One region of the Kaistia sp. UC242_56 genome, then DNA from elsewhere that is predicted to be linked to it. Evidence: predicted binding sites of a transcription regulator. Region 1 holds the regulator's gene; each other region holds the start of a gene.
What was found. The regulator LexA, encoded in region 1, represses DNA repair genes until DNA is damaged. The targets are predictions, from matches to a motif close to TGTTCNNNNTGTGTTCNG.
Positions count from the first base shown of each region.

Region 2: a site for LexA is predicted at 2,178-2,195, ahead of ACHMWQ_RS03280 (YifB family Mg chelatase-like AAA ATPase). Genes of this name have one in related genera too.
Region 3: a site for LexA is predicted at 2,604-2,621, ahead of ACHMWQ_RS04900 (DNA recombination protein RmuC). Genes of this name have one in related genera too.

Region 1 is NZ_JBIOAN010000002.1:2,250,933-2,255,907, forward strand. It holds gene ACHMWQ_RS13310 (ComEC/Rec2 family competence protein) at 1-2,295, shown strand, start outside; gene lexA (transcriptional repressor LexA) at 2,289-2,993, opposite strand; gene ACHMWQ_RS13320 (glycine betaine ABC transporter substrate-binding protein) at 3,633-4,679, shown strand; gene ACHMWQ_RS13325 (proline/glycine betaine ABC transporter permease) at 4,837-4,975, shown strand, end outside.
Region 2 is NZ_JBIOAN010000002.1:106,953-111,927, forward strand. It holds gene ACHMWQ_RS03275 (GNAT family N-acetyltransferase) at 1-114, opposite strand, end outside; gene ACHMWQ_RS03280 (YifB family Mg chelatase-like AAA ATPase) at 597-2,129, opposite strand; gene gshB (glutathione synthase) at 2,235-3,176, opposite strand; gene ACHMWQ_RS03290 (YraN family protein) at 3,241-3,609, opposite strand; gene rsmI (16S rRNA (cytidine(1402)-2'-O)-methyltransferase) at 3,596-4,585, opposite strand; gene ACHMWQ_RS03300 (penicillin-binding protein activator) at 4,716-4,975, shown strand, end outside.
Region 3 is NZ_JBIOAN010000002.1:453,378-458,352, reverse strand. It holds gene ACHMWQ_RS04920 (hypothetical protein) at 1-269, shown strand, start outside; gene truA (tRNA pseudouridine(38-40) synthase TruA) at 222-1,010, opposite strand; gene fmt (methionyl-tRNA formyltransferase) at 1,019-1,951, opposite strand; gene def (peptide deformylase) at 1,959-2,513, opposite strand; gene ACHMWQ_RS04900 (DNA recombination protein RmuC) at 2,653-3,825, shown strand; gene ACHMWQ_RS04895 (hypothetical protein) at 3,839-4,246, shown strand; gene ACHMWQ_RS04890 (DUF924 family protein) at 4,240-4,863, opposite strand; gene recR (recombination mediator RecR) at 4,954-4,975, opposite strand, start outside.

The DNA of each region.
Region 1 (4,975 bases):
ACGGTCACCGGCTGGGTCGAGGAGCGCAAGGCGCGGCGGGGCGGCTATCGCCTGACCGTCCGGGTCGCCGGCCTCGACGCCAAGCGCGTGACGGTCATCCCGCAGCGCGTCACCGTGACGGTGCGGGGGAAGTCGGCCCCGGCGGTCGGCGACGGCATCAAGGTGCTGGCGCGCTTGCGGCCGGCATCCGGGCCGGTGCTGCCGGGCGGTTATGATTTCGCGCGCGATTCCTATTATCGCGGCATCGGCGCCACCGGCTTCGGCTATGGCGCGGCGCAGCCGGCCGAACTCGGCCCCGCGCCGCTGTCGATCCGCCTGCGCCAGCCGCTGGAGGCGGTCCGGGAGGCGATCCGCGCCCGCATCGTCGCCAATCTCGATGGCGAGAGTCGCTACATCGCCTCGGCGCTGATCATCGGCGATGCCGGAGGTCTCTCGGAGACGACGGAGGACGATCTGCGCCTCTCCGGCCTCGCGCATGTGCTCTCCGTCTCTGGCCTGCACATGGTTTTGGTGACCGGCGTGGTGTTCTGGAGCGTGCGGGCCGGGCTGGCGCTGATCCCGTCGCTGGCGCTGCGTCGGCCGATCAAGAAATGGGCGGCGATCGCGGCACTGCTGGTCAGCGGCTTCTACCTGCTGATCTCCGGTCTCGACGTCGCCGCCCAGCGCTCCTTCATCATGACCTCGATCGCCTTCCTCGCCATTCTGCTCGACCGAAGGGCGATCTCGATGCGCAATGTCGCGCTGGCGGGGCTGGTCGTGCTGGCAATCACGCCGGAAAGCATCCTCTCGGCCAGCTTCCAGATGTCGTTTGCCGCCACGATCGCCCTCGTCGCCGGCTTCGAGATGCTGGCCGACCGCCGGCGCAACAACCCAGCGCCGCGTCTCGGCGCCCGCAGCGGCGCGGCCGGCTTGCCGAGGCGCGCTTTCCTGTTCGTCGCCGGCATGGCGCTGACCTCGCTGCTCGGCGGCCTCGGCACGACGCCCTTCGCGCTTTATCACTTCCAGCGCATGGCGCCGCTGTCGATCCTGGCCAATGTCGCGGCGATGCCGCTCACCGACTTCCTCATCATGCCCTTCGCGCTGCTCTCGGTGCTCGCCATGCCGTTCGGAATGGAGGCGCTGCCCTTCGCGGTCGTGCACTGGGGCATTGACGGCATGCTCGGCGTGTCGGCGACGGTCGCCCGATGGTCGGGTCAATCCGGCGGCGCGGCCATGCCGGGCGTCGCGGCCCTGCTGCTGTTCGTCGGTGGTTTCGTCTGGCTGGCGCTCTGGCGCGAGCGCTGGCGGCTGCTCGGCGTCGTGCCAATGCTGGCGGGAATCGCACTGGCCCTGTTCCCCGTGCGACCGGAGCTGCTGGTCAGCGCGGATGGCAGGCAGATGGCGATCCGGGGCGGGGACGGCCTCTATCGCATCGTCGCGCGCAAGCCGGACCGCTTCGTCAGCGATATCTGGCTTCGATCCGATGGCGACGAGCGGGACGCGAAGGCGGCGTTGCAGGCGGGTGGCTGCGACGCCGCCGGCTGCGTCGGCCAAATGCCGGATGGGAGCTGGGTGGCGCTGGCGCTCGACCGCGCGGCGTTCGAGGAGGATTGCCGCCGCGCCACGCTGGTGGTGACGCCGCTGGCGGCGCCCCAAACCTGCCTCCGCCATACCGCCGTGATCGATCGCGGCACGCTGGAGCGCTCGGGCTCGCTGGCCATGTGGCCGCGCGGGGCTGTGGCGTCATCGGCGGGCGGTTCGGACGGGCCGGTATCCGTAATGGCGGGAACCGCAGGGCCGGAGCCACCCTCGGCGCAATCGGAGACGGCTGTTGCCGAGGCCAGTTCCTTCATGGAGCCGCGCCGAGCGCGTGCTTCATCAGAGGGGAGTGGCGACGGGCAGGCATCCGAAACGGCGGGAAGGGCGGGACCGAAGTCAACCGAGGCGCAACCGGAGACGGTTGTTGCCGGAGCCAGTTCCTTCATGAAGCCGCGCGGGGCGGGTGCTTCATCGGAGGGGAGTGGCGACGGGCAGGCATCCGAAACGGCGGGAAGGGCAGGGCTGGAGCCGCGCGACGCGCGACACGAGCCGGTTGTTGCCGATGCCGGCCTCCCCATGGAGCCGTCGCGCTACGATCTCGTCGAGCGCAATGCCGAGGACGAGGACGTGCTGCCGCCGGAGCCCTCGGCCACAGCTGAGTCACAGACTGCGCCGCCCGATCCATGGCTCGGCCGGCGCTTCGAGATTCGCACCGCCTATGCGCCGGTGCGAAGGCCCTGGATGCCGCCCTATGAGGACGACCCGGCCGATCAGTAGGTCCGCAGCAGCCCGACCAACTTGCCCTGAATGCGGACGCGATCCGGCCCGAAGATCCGCGTCTCATAGGCGGGGTTCGCCGCTTCGAGCGCGATCGAGGCGCCCTTGCGCCGCAGCCGCTTCAGCGTCGCCTCTTCCTCGTCGACCAGCGCCACGACGATGTCGCCGGATTCCGCATTGTCGCTCTTGCGGATCAGCACCGTGTCGCCGTCGAGGATGCCGGCCTCGATCATCGAATCGCCGCGTACTTCGAGCGCGAAATGCTCGCCGCCGCGCAGCATTTCCGGCGGCACGGTGATGGAATGGCTCTGGGTCTGGATGGCCGAGATCGGCACGCCGGCGGCGATACGGCCCATGACGGGGATGATCACCGGCTCGGCGACGTCGTGCATGTCGTCGACCGGGCGGACCTTGCCGAGGCTGCCTTCGATCACGCTGGGCGAGAAGGCCTGCTTCTTCGGACGCGCCATGGCCGGCGTCATCGTCTCCGGCAGGCGGACCACTTCCAGCGCGCGGGCCCGGTTGGGCAGGCGGCGGATGAAGCCGCGTTCCTCGAGCGCCTTGATCAGCCGGTGGATGCCCGATTTCGAGCGGAGATCCAGCGCATCCTTCATCTCGTCGAAAGAGGGGGGAACGCCCGCTTCCTTGAGCCGCTCCTGGATGAACATGAGGAGTTCATACTGCTTCCGGGTGAGCATGTTGATCTCGCGCTGCGGGCATTGCCAAGGGAGTGTCGCCGTACCCCGGACGACGGAGCCGGGCGGGATGGCGGACACGGGAATCATTTAGGTACAAAACGCGAACAGAATAGCTGTTCCCGATGCGTTCCGCAAGACCGGCGCTGGGTTGGGCTCCCGGGCGGGCCGCGTGCGCCGGCGCGAACGGGCGACGTCCGGCGCGTCAGAGGCTGCGGGTCGGCAGCCAGATCGGCAAAGGGTGAACGCGGACAAGCGTGCGCCGTCTTCGCTCGGTGCGAAACGCCTTCTCGCGCCGGCAGCGTTTGGGCGCAAGTCTCCAGATTCTGGATGCCGTAGAGGAAGGTTGTCGCGAAGGGATCGCGCCTGAACCGGCGGCAGCCGGTGATTTTGCGGCGGGCACCGAGATCTCGCACAGCAGTGCGAAATTTATTTTTTCTTGGCGATCGTATCCGGCGCGGCTGCGCTATGGTTCGGACAGGTGATCTTTTCTTGGCAGAGAAAGCCAAGAGCATGACAAAGGATGATCGATCAAGAATAAGGCGATCTCATCGCCAATTTATGGCAATGTATTGTCGGATTTGACACAATTGCACTGTGTCCCTATGGTCTCGATCATCAACTGACACGAGGTTCTATCCGATGATATTCAAATCCGGTGGCATTGCCGCCGCGATCGCCGTTGCGTTTTTGTCCGCCACGAGCCATTCCGCGCTTGCCCAGGGATCCGATCCGCAAGCCACTGACGCCGCCAGCTGCGGCACCGACCGAACCATCGATATCGCCGAGATGACCTGGCCCTCCGCGGCCGCCTTGGCGCATATCCATGCCATCATTCTCGAGAAGGGTTTCGGCTGCAACGTCGAGATCGTCACCGGCGACACCGTTCCGACATCGTCCTCGATGTTGACGCGCGGCAGCCCGGCGGTGGCGCCCGAACTCTGGACCAGCACGATCCAGGAGCCCTGGGCGAAGGGCCTGGCCGACGGCAAGGTCGTCGAGCAGACCAACGCCATCACCGACGGCACCGTCGAGGGCTGGTTCATCCCGCGCTATGTCCAGACGGCGCATCCCGACATCAAGACCGTCCAGGACGTGATCGGCCATCCCGAGCTGTTCCAGGATCCCGAGGACAGCAGCAAGGGGCGGCTCTATTCCTGCCCGCCGGGCTGGGCCTGCGAAATTTCCACCGGCGCTCTGTTCGAGGCGCTGGGCATGAAGGACAAGGGCTGGAACCTGTTCTCGCCCGGCTCCGGCGGCGCGCTGGACGCCTCGATCGCCCGCGCCTTCACCCGCGAAGAGCCGATCCTGTTCTACTATTGGGGCCCGACGGCCATCCTCGGCAAGTATGACGCCGTGCAGCTGGATCTGGGTCCCACCAAGCCGGACGTCTATGCCTGCAACACCAGCCGCGATTGCACCGACAAGCCGGGCGTGACCGCCTATCCGTCCTCGCCGGCCGTTGTCGGCGCGGCGAAGTGGATCGAGAGCGATGCGCCGAACGTCGCCGGCTATCTCGCCAAGGTCGGCCTGACCAACGCCGAGATCAGCGAGATCCTCGTCTATGGCGATGAGAACAAGGCGGACGCCGCGGCGACCGCGCTCAACTTCCTGAAGACCAAGGAAGACCGCTGGATGAGCTGGGTCGCGCCGGAAGTGGCCGCCAAGGTCAAGGCCAGCCTCAACTGACATCGCCGACAGGCAAACGGACGGCCGGGTGGTTTCCCGGCCGTTTCCGTTTTGCCGCTGCCCTGCGCCCTGGCCATCAAGGCCGGGCAGGGCGGGCGCCTTCGCGCGCCCATAGCGAATTTGCCCCGCCCTGGCGGGATGAAGAAAGAGACAGATCTTGTTTCCTCAACTGATTGATACGCGGCCCTGGCGCCGCGCGGTCGATGACGGCCTGAACTGGGTCGTCCGCCATTGGGGCGGCACCTTCGAGGCGGCCGCCTATCCGCTCCTCATGCTGCTCAAGGCGATCGAGAACC
Region 2 (4,975 bases), 2.1 Mb from region 1:
CAGCTTCTGCGCCTTTTTCACCTCGCGCGGGGTGACGGCGAGCCGGACTTCCAGCGCTCCGATTCGTCCGAGCGACTCAGGTAGGGGCAGGGCAGGGCGAAGGGCTTTCGGCATCGGAAGTCTTATACCGCCGAATACGCGCTGCGATAGTGCCGGCAAAGCAATGATCGCCGCCGATACACGCTGGACCTGCTGCGACGCTGCGTTCACGCGCTTCACCATCACACCGTTCTCCTGCTCCGCCCGACCCTCTCATGCCGAGATCGCGAGCTACGGGGCGAGGAAATCACATCTCTCCGACAGTTTGGTGACGAAGCTCTTCCGCGGATCGTCCTGCGCCGTTGCCGCTTCGCCGGCAAAGCGCGTCCTGAGGCCTTTCATCCCGGACGGTCGACACATCCCAGACGGTTCGGGTCGGCCGGGCGCATGGCTCCGCCTAGGATCATGGGACTGTTTGGAGGAGGGGGGCGGGTCGATCCGTCGATCCTCACGAGCCAGCCGACTGCCGATGCGCGTCCGTCCTGGCGCCCCGCCGAAGATGGCGGCTGGTCCCGATCTATCCTTCTCCCCAGCCATCCGTTCCCCCGACGAGCCGTTCAGGCCGCCGCCAGGATACGATCGCCGGCGACGCGGTAGCGCAGCGCCTCGGCGAGGTGCAGGCGGCCGACGGTCTCGGCGCCGTCGAGATCGGCGATGGTGCGCGCCACCTTAAGCACGCGATGGTAGCCGCGCGCGGACAGTTTGAGCGCGGCGGCTGCGTCGCCGAGCAGCTTGATACCGGCCTCGTCGGGCGCGGCGATCGTCTCGATCAGCGAACTGGCGCACTGGGCGTTGGTGCGGATGTCGTCGACGCCGAGCGCCTCGAACCGTTCCGCCTGCAGCGCGCGCGCCGCCGCGACCCGCTCGGCCACGGTGGCGCTGCTTTCGGAGGGGGCCGTGCCGATCAGATCGCTGGCGGTCACCGCCGGCACCTCAATGCGCATGTCGATTCGGTCGAGGAAAGGCCCGGAAAGCCGTGCCTGATAGTCGGCGGCGCAGCGCGGGCCGCGCTTGCAGCTCATGCCCGGTTCGCCCGCCATGCCGCATCGGCACGGATTCATGGCGGCGATCAGCTGGAAACGCGAGGGATAACGGATGCGGTGGTTGGCGCGGGCGATCAGCACCTCGCCGGCTTCGAGCGGTTGGCGCAGCGAATCGAGCACCTGGGGCGTGAATTCCGGCAGTTCGTCCAGAAAGAGAATGCCGTGATGGGCAAGCGACGCCTCGCCCGGCCGGGCGCGCAGGCCGCCGCCGACCATGGCGGCCATCGAGGCGGAGTGATGCGGCGCGCGAAACGGCCGGCGATCGGTCAGCTTGCCGCCCGAGAGTTCGCCGCCGATCGAGGCGATCATCGAGACTTCCAGCAGCTCCTTGGGCGAGAGCGGCGGCAGGATCGAGGGCAGGCGGCTCGCCAGCATCGACTTGCCGGCGCCGGGCGGCCCGGCCATCAGCAGGTTGTGGCCGCCGGCGGCGGCGATTTCCAGCGCGCGGCGGGCGCTCTCCTGGCCGCGCACATCGGCAAGATCGGGGAGGGGGGCGCCGTCGCGCTGCAGCGCCGGCGTCGGCCGGGTCAGCACCTGCGTGCCCTTGAAGTGGTTGGCGATGGCGATCAGGCTGCGGGGCGCCAGGATTTCCATGTCGCCGCCGGCCCAGGCTGCCTCCGGCCCGCAGGCGGCCGGGCAGATCAGCCCGCGTCCCATGGCATTGGCGCCGATCGCCGCCGGCAAGACGCCCGCCACCGTGGCGATGGTGCCGTCCAGCGCCAGTTCGCCGAGCACGACGAAATCCGTCAGCTGGTCGCCGGGAAGCGCGCCGAGCCCGGCCATCAGGCCGAGCGCGATCGGGAGGTCGTAATGGCTGCCTTCCTTGGGCAGATCGGCCGGCGCCAGGTTGATGATGATCCGCTTTGGCGGCAGGGCGAGGCCGGAGGCATGCAGCGCGGCGCGCACCCGCTCCCGGCTCTCCGCCACAGCCTTGTCCGGCAGGCCGACGATGATGATGCCGGGGAAGCCGGGCGCGATCTGCACCTGGACGTCGACCGGAACCGCCTCGATGCCCTGAAAAGCCACCGTCGTGACATGCGCGACCATGCCCGCTCCCCCTTTGACGATGACGTTACGTCAATCTCCGGGAGAGTCAAGAACAGGTCGTGAACATCCGTGGTGCCGGGCGATCCTGTTAGCGCCCTGTTAACCCTAGCGCTTGGACTCGACCGCGTCCCAGACCAGCGCGGCGATGTCGGCGCCGCCGAACCGCTTTACCTCGCGGATGCCGGTCGGCGAGGTGACGTTGATCTCGGTCAGGTAGTCGCCGATGACGTCGATGCCGACGAAGACGAAGCCGCGCTTCTTCAGGTCGGGCCCGATCGCCTCGCAGATCTCGCGGTCGCGCCGGGTCAGCTCGATCGGCTCGGGGCGGCCGCCGACGTGCATGTTGGAGCGCGACTCGCCATCCGCCGGCACGCGGTTGATCGCGCCGACCGCGACGCCGTCGACCAGGATGATGCGCTTGTCGCCGGCCCGCACCGCCGGCAGGTAGCGCTGCACGACATAGGGTTCGCCGCGATAGGCGGCGGCGAAGATTTCCAGCAGCGAGGCGAGGTTCTGGTCGCCCTCCGACAGGCGGAACACGCCGGCGCCGCCATTGCCGAACAGCGGCTTGATGATGATGTCGCCATGCTCCTGGCGGAAGCGGCGGATCTCTTCGGGATCGCGCGAGATCAGCGTCGGCGGCATCAGCTTGGGATATTCGGTGACGAAGATCTTTTCCGGCGCGTTGCGCACTTCGGCGGGGTCGTTGACCACCAGCGTCTTCGGATGGATGCGCTCGAGCAGGTGCGTCGTCGTGATGTAGCCCATGTCGAAGGGCGGATCCTGGCGCAGGAACACCACGTCCAGGGTCGAGAGGTCGGTGCGCTCCGCCTCGCCGAGCGAGAAATGGTCGCCCGGCACGTCGCGGACGGTCACCGCCTCGATCGCCGCCTCGACCCGACCGTCGTTCAGCGACAGCCGGTCGGGCGTGTAGTGATAGAGCTTGTGGCCGCGTCGCTGGCCTTCCAGCATCAGGGCGAAGGTGGAATCGCCACGGATATTGATCTTGGCGATGTGGTCCATCTGGACGGCGACGGAAAGCGACATATAGGCCCCCAATGCGGAATAGGCCTCTTATGTCGTGTGGCGGGGCCGAATGGCAATGCCGCTGTCAGCGATCCCGCGCAAAAGCATCGACGATGTGGCGCGGCAGCCGGCGCGGCAGCACGGCGACGATGTCGAAACGGAGCGTCAGCTGGGCCGCCTGCGGGTGGCGGGCGACGAAACTTTCCGCCGCCCGGATGAGCCGGTCGCGCGCCGCGGGCGGGATCGCCAGGATCGCGGCGTCCTGAGTCCGGCGCGCCTTGACCTCGACGAAGACCAGCGTCCGCCCGCGCTGCATGACGAGGTCGATCTCCCCGAGCGGGCTGCGGAAGCGCCGGGCGACGGTGCGATAGCCCTTCAGGTTGAGGTAAAGGGCTGCGACCGTTTCGGCGAAACGGCCATGGCGTTCGGAGGCGCGGCGGTCAGGCCGCGCCATCGTCGTCGGAGTCCGGTTCGCCGTCGTCCTCGTCTTCCTCGTCGCCGGCCGCTTCCGCTTTCAGTTCCAGCGCGCGCTGGTAGAGGTCGCGCTTCGGCATGCCGGTGGCGGTGGCGGCCAACGCCGCCGCTTCCTTCAACGGATGGTTTTCCAGGAGCCGAGCGAGCAGCGAGTCGACTTCCTCGGCTTCGGGCTCGCTGGCGACCGGCGGGCCGATCAGGATGACGATCTCGCCCTTGGGCGATGGCTCGTTGCCAAACGCCTCCGCCAGCGATCCCAGCGTTCCGCGCCGGACGGTTTCAAAGGTCTTGGTCAGTTCGCGCGCCACGACGGCCGGGCGGTCGGCGCCCAGCGTTTCCGCCATGTCGGTGAGTGAATCCGCTGTCCGGTGCGGCGATTCATAGAAGATCAGCGTTCCCGGCACCTCGGCCAGCGCCGCGAGCCGCTTCTTGCGGCCGACGGTGCGGTTGGGCAGGAAGCCGGCGAACAGGAAGGTGTCGGTCGGCAGCGCCGCCGCGACCAGGGCGGTGAGCAGCGCCGAGGCGCCGGGGATCGGGATGACCCGGTGCCCGGCGCCCAGCACGTCGCCGACCAGCCGAAAGCCCGGATCGGAAACCAGCGGCGTGCCGGCGTCGCTGACCAGCGCGATCGTCTTGCCGGCCGCGAGGGCCGCCAGCAGTTTCGGCCGCTGCCGGTCGGCATTGTGCTCGTGATAGGCGAACAGCTCGGTCTCGATGCCGTAATGGCGGGTCAGCACGCGGGTGACGCGCGTATCCTCGCAGGCGATCACATCGGCGGCGGCGAGCGTCGCCAGCGCGCGGATGGTGATGTCGCGCAGGTTGCCGATCGGCGTCGAGACGATATAGAGGCCGGGCTCGATCGCCGGCGCCCGCAGGCGCTGGCCGTCGATCTGATAGCCAGCCTGGCTCTCGCCGCCGGCGCTTTCCGGATGGACCGGTCTCGCGGGAGCGCTCATGACGCGCCCGCGCCGACGTTGTGGAGATGTGACACCAGACCTGAATTCACCGAAACCGCCGCTCTTTGCCGCTGAACAACCATGGGCTTTCCAGTACAGTTACATCTTGCGATTGAACAGGAGAAGGCGTGTGGGTTGGTTCCGTTCCGAACGGCTGGATGCGGGCAAGGTGGGGGCGTTCGCTTCCTGCGTCGCCGCGCTCGGCCTGCTCGCCGCCTGCGCCTCGACCGTGGGAGGGCCCGGCGTGGGCGCCAGCGTGGCGCCGGCGGTGACCGGAGCCCAGCCCGCCCATGGCGAGACGCTCGGCAAGGGCACGGTGCGCGTCGCGCTGCTGGTGCCGGCCTCGGCTACCGGCAATGCCGGCGTCATCGCCGCCAATCTGAAGAATGC
Region 3 (4,975 bases), 1.8 Mb from region 1:
CCTCCTATATCGTGGTGCGCAACTGGGCCTCGGTGATCATGGCCGCGCCGCAGGCGGCGATCGCGCTGCTGGCCGGACTTGGTTTGGTGCCGATCGAATTCGCCGCTGTCGTCTCGCTGGCGATCGTCGGCGTCATGCTGCGCTACCACTACCAGATCGTCGGCGCGACGCTCGGCAAGTCGGTCGGCTTCCGGGTCGGGCTGGTAGCGGCCGACCTCGCGCTAAGCCTCATCCTCAGCGGGATCTTCAGCCGGCTGTTCGGCGCCTGAGGCGGCGTAGTCGACGCGGACGAGATAGAGCCCCCCGGGCGGCGCCACCGGGCCGCAGGCTTTGCGATCGCGCGCTTCCAGAACCTCGGCGACGCGGGCGACCGGCCAATTGCCCTCGCCGACCTTCTTCAGCGTCCCGACCATGGAGCGCACCTGGTTATGCAGGAAGGAACGGGCCGAGACCTCGAACAGAACCTGGTCGCCCTCGCGGCGGATCTCCAGCCGCTCCAGCGTCTTCATGGGGCTCAATGCCTGGCAATCGGCGGAGCGGAAGGTGGTGAAGTCGTGCCAGCCGAGCAGCGAATTGGCCGCCTGCTGCATCGCCTCGATATCGAGCTGCTTGCGCACATCCCAGACGCGATTGATGTCGAGGGCGGCCGGGGCGCGGCGGTCGATGACGCGATAGATGTAATGCCGCTTCACGGCCGAATAGCGCGCGTCGAAGCTGTCGTCGACCGGCTCGGCCTGGAGGATGGCGATCGGCTCGGGGCGCAATTGCGCGTTCATGGCGTCGCGGATGCGCAGGCCCGACCATGTTCCCGAAAGGTCGAAATGGCCGACCTGCCCGGTGGCATGGACGCCTGAATCGGTCCGCCCCGCGCCGAAGGTCAGCACGTCCTCGCCGGTGAAGCGCTTGATGGCCGCCTCCAGCGATTGCTGCACGGACGGCGCATTCTTCTGGCGCTGCCAGCCCGCATAGGGCGTGCCGTCATATTCGATCAGGATCTTGTAGCGCGGCATCGCCCGGCCTAGCCGACGAGAGCACCGGCTTCAACCGATGCTCCGCGCAGAAAATCGACGGCACGAAGCGGCTTGCCGCCGGCGCGCTGCACTTCGACCAGCCGGACGGCGCCATCGCCACAGGCAATCGTCAACTGGTCGTCAAGCACCGTGCCCGGCGCTCCGGAGCCGGTACCCAGCGTCGAGCGCAGGACCTTCACCCGCTCGACCTTGTCGCCAAACGTCATCTCGCACCAGGCGCCCGGGAAGGGCGACAGGCCGCGGATGTGATTGTGGACTTGCGTCGCCGGCTTGTGCCAGTCGATCCGTGTTTCGCTCTTGTCGATCTTGGCCGCGTAGGTGACGCCCTCCTCCGCCTGCGGCACGGCATCGAGCCCGCCACGCGAGGCGGCGGCAAGCGCGCGCACCATCAGATCGGCGCCGAGCCGCGCCAGCTTGTCATGCAGGTCGCCGGTGGTGATATCGGGCGCGATCGCGATCTTTTCCGCCATGGCGACGGGGCCGGTATCGAGGCCCGCTTCCATGCGCATGACCATGACGCCGGTCTCGGCATCGCCGGCCATGATGGCGCGATGGATCGGTGCGGCGCCGCGCCAGCGCGGCAGCAGCGAGGCATGCAGGTTGAGGCAGCCTTCGCGCGGCGCGTCCAGGATTGCTTGCGGCAGGATCAGGCCATAGGCGACGACGACGGCGACATCGGCATCAAGCGCGGCGAAGGCCTCCTGCTCGTCGGCGCCTTTCAGCGATTTCGGCGTGAAGACGGGAATGCCGAAGCGCTCCGCCGTCTCGTGCACGGGCGACTTGCGCTCGGCCATGCCGCGGCCGGCGGGGCGCGGCGGCTGCGAATAGACGGCGACGACCTCATGCCCCTGGCCGATGATCTCGACAAGCGTGGGCACAGAGAATTCGGGCGTGCCCATGAAGACGACGCGGAGGCTCATATCCGCCTCACATCTCGTCGGGGGTATGCGACTTGAATTCCGGCCGGACGCCCGTCTTGGACGCCTTGACGAACTTCTTGATCACCATGTCGCGCTTCAGGCGGGACAGATAGTCGATGAACAGCTTGCCATCGAGATGGTCGACTTCATGCTGCACGCAGGTGGCCAGGATGTCGTCGGCCTCGATTTCCTGCAGCTTGCCGGCGCGATCGAGATAACGCAGGCGCACGGAAGCGGGGCGTTCGACCTCGGCATAATAATCCGGGATCGACAGGCAGCCCTCTTCATAGACCGAACGCTCGTCCGAGGACGTCAGGATCTCGGGATTGATCAGGAACAGCGGCTCGGGCTTGCTGCCCTCTTCGCGGCCCGACACGTCGATGGTGACGATCCGGCGCGGCACGCCGACCTGGATCGCGGCGAGGCCGATGCCCGGCGCCTCGTACATCGTCTCCAGCATGTCGTCCATGAAGCGCAGCAGTTCGTCGTCGATGCGCTCCACCGGCTCGCTGACGAGCCTCAGCTTCGCGTCCGGCAGGGTGATGATGTCGAGTAGGGCCATGAAAACCTCAGATTGAGCCGTTTCAGATAAGAGATGCGGCGGAGTGGGTCAACGAGGAATGATGGAGGCCAAGCCCGGCTATCCGACGCGTGTTCTTGTTTTGATCTCGTCTTGGCATGCGAATCTGGTATGAAGAGGCATGCAGGATGTCCTCTTCTTCGTCGGCGACCGGCCGATCTCCGTCGCCATGCTGGTGCTGGCCGCCGCCGCGGCTGCCGTCCTGCTGCTTCTGCTCGTGCTGATCGTGGTCTGGCGCGGCATGAGCCGGCGCGACTCGGCAGAAGCCGAGCAGGCGATGCTGGGCGGCGAATTCGAGCGTCGGATCGGCGAACTGGTGCGGATCCAGAGCGAGATGACCGGCCGCATGCAGACCATGGCGGAGGTGTTCGGGTCGCGCCAATCGGAACTGCTGCACGGACTGTCCAACCGCATGGACGGGCTCGGCCACCGCATCGGGCAGACCATGGTCGAATCGACCCGCAACACGCATGAAAACCTGACCCGGCTGAACGAGCGCCTCGCCGTCATCGACACCGCGCAGCGCAACATCACCGAGCTTTCGAGCCAAGTCGTCGGGCTGCAGCACATCCTCGCCAACAAGCAGACGCGCGGCGCCTTCGGCCAGGCGCGGATGGAGGCGATCGTCCAGGACGGCCTGCCGATGGGCGGCTACCAGTTCCAGGCGACGCTCTCGAACGGCAACCGGCCGGATTGCGTCATCGCCTTCCCGAATGGCGCCGCCGGCCTCGTCGTCGACGCGAAATTTCCGCTGGAGGCCTGGAACGCGATCCGCGCCGCCGAGGGCCCCGAACTGACCCGGGCCGCCGAGGCGCAATTCCGCCGCGACGTGACCAAGCATCTGAAGGACATCGCCGAGCGCTATCTGATACCCGGCGAGACGCAGGACACGGCTTTCATGTTCGTGCCGTCGGAATCGATCTTCGCCGACGTGCATGAGCGCTTCGAGGACCTGATCCAGGCCGCGCATCGGCTCCGCATCGTCATCGTCTCGCCATCGCTGCTGATGCTGTCGATCCAGGTCGTCCAGTCGGTGCTGAAGGATGCCGGCATGCGCGAGCAGGCGCATCTGATCCAGGGCGAGGTGATGAAGCTGATGGAGGATGTCGGCCGCGTGAACGACCGCGTCCTCAAGCTGAAGACGCATTTCGACCAGGCCTCCAAGGACATCGACGACATCCTGATCTCGACCCGCAAGCTGACGGCACGGGGCGCCAAGATCGAGGCGCTAGAGTTCGGCGACGAGGGCTCGCCGGCCTATGACCGCCAGCCGGACCTGCTGGCCGGCGAATAGGCTTGGGCGGGCCATGAACACCCTGCGTGCCGCGGCCCTCTACTTCGCAGCGACCTTCGCGGCCGGGTTTGTGTTGGGCACGCTGCGCGTGCTGCTCATCGCGCCCCGATGGGGCGAGGTCGCCGCGGTCCTTCTGGAACTGCCCGTCATGCTGGGCATCGCGTGGCTCGTCTGCGGCCTCACCCTGCGCCGTTTCGGCATATCCGCCACGAACCATCGGGACATCGGCATGGGCGCGATGGCGTTCCTGTTCCTCATGGCGGCTGAATTCGCGCTTGGCATCCTCGCTTTCGGCCGCACGGCAACCGGCATCGTGGCGAGCTATGCAACGGCGGCCGGGGCTCTCGGTCTCGCCAGCCAGCTCGTTTTTGCCGCCCTCCCCGTGGTCCGGTCCCGATGGCGGCGTTTCCGGCCTCAGTAGCCGCGGCCGTCCTTCAGAAATTCGATCTCTTCCAACGTGGACTCGCGGCCGAGATCGGCGTTGCGATGCGGGAAGCGACCGAAACGGCGGATCAGGTCGCGGTGCTTCTCAGCATAGCCCACGAACGACCGATAATCCTCCTTGTCCTCCTTGTCCGCCTCGGGCACCTCGGCCAGAAGCGCCTCGTAAAGGCGGACCGAGAGATCCTGGTCAGCCAGTTCCTCGCTATGTTCGAACGGCAGATAGAGGAAGACGCGTTCGATTGGCGCGAAGCGATCCACCCCGCCCGCGATCAGCCGCCGCACCGCCGCCCGGGCGCGCGCGTCATAGGCAAAGGCGCGACCGTCGTCGCGGAAGAGATTGCGCGGGAACTGGTCTAGGAACAGGACGAAACCGATCGCGGCCGCCGGCTGCAGGCCTTCGAAGGCCCAGTCCGCGTCGGCGACGGTGTCGAGGGAATCGGCGAAGCGGGCGCGAATGGCGTCATCGGTGGCGTCGCGGCGCGAGAACCAGACCTTGACCCGCTCGGCCAGCGGCGCGACGCCGGCAACCAGGTCCTCGAACCAGAAGCGGTGCGCTTCCAGCAGAATGGCGGGATCGGGCTGTTCGGTCGGCATGGTGAGTTGTCCCCGTATGTCGCAAGTCTTTAGGCAACGCCCTCGCTCCACCCTCTCGCGCAAGCGGTCGAGGGCTTTCCGGGACTAGCCTCAGAAGGGCGTGCGGGCGCGG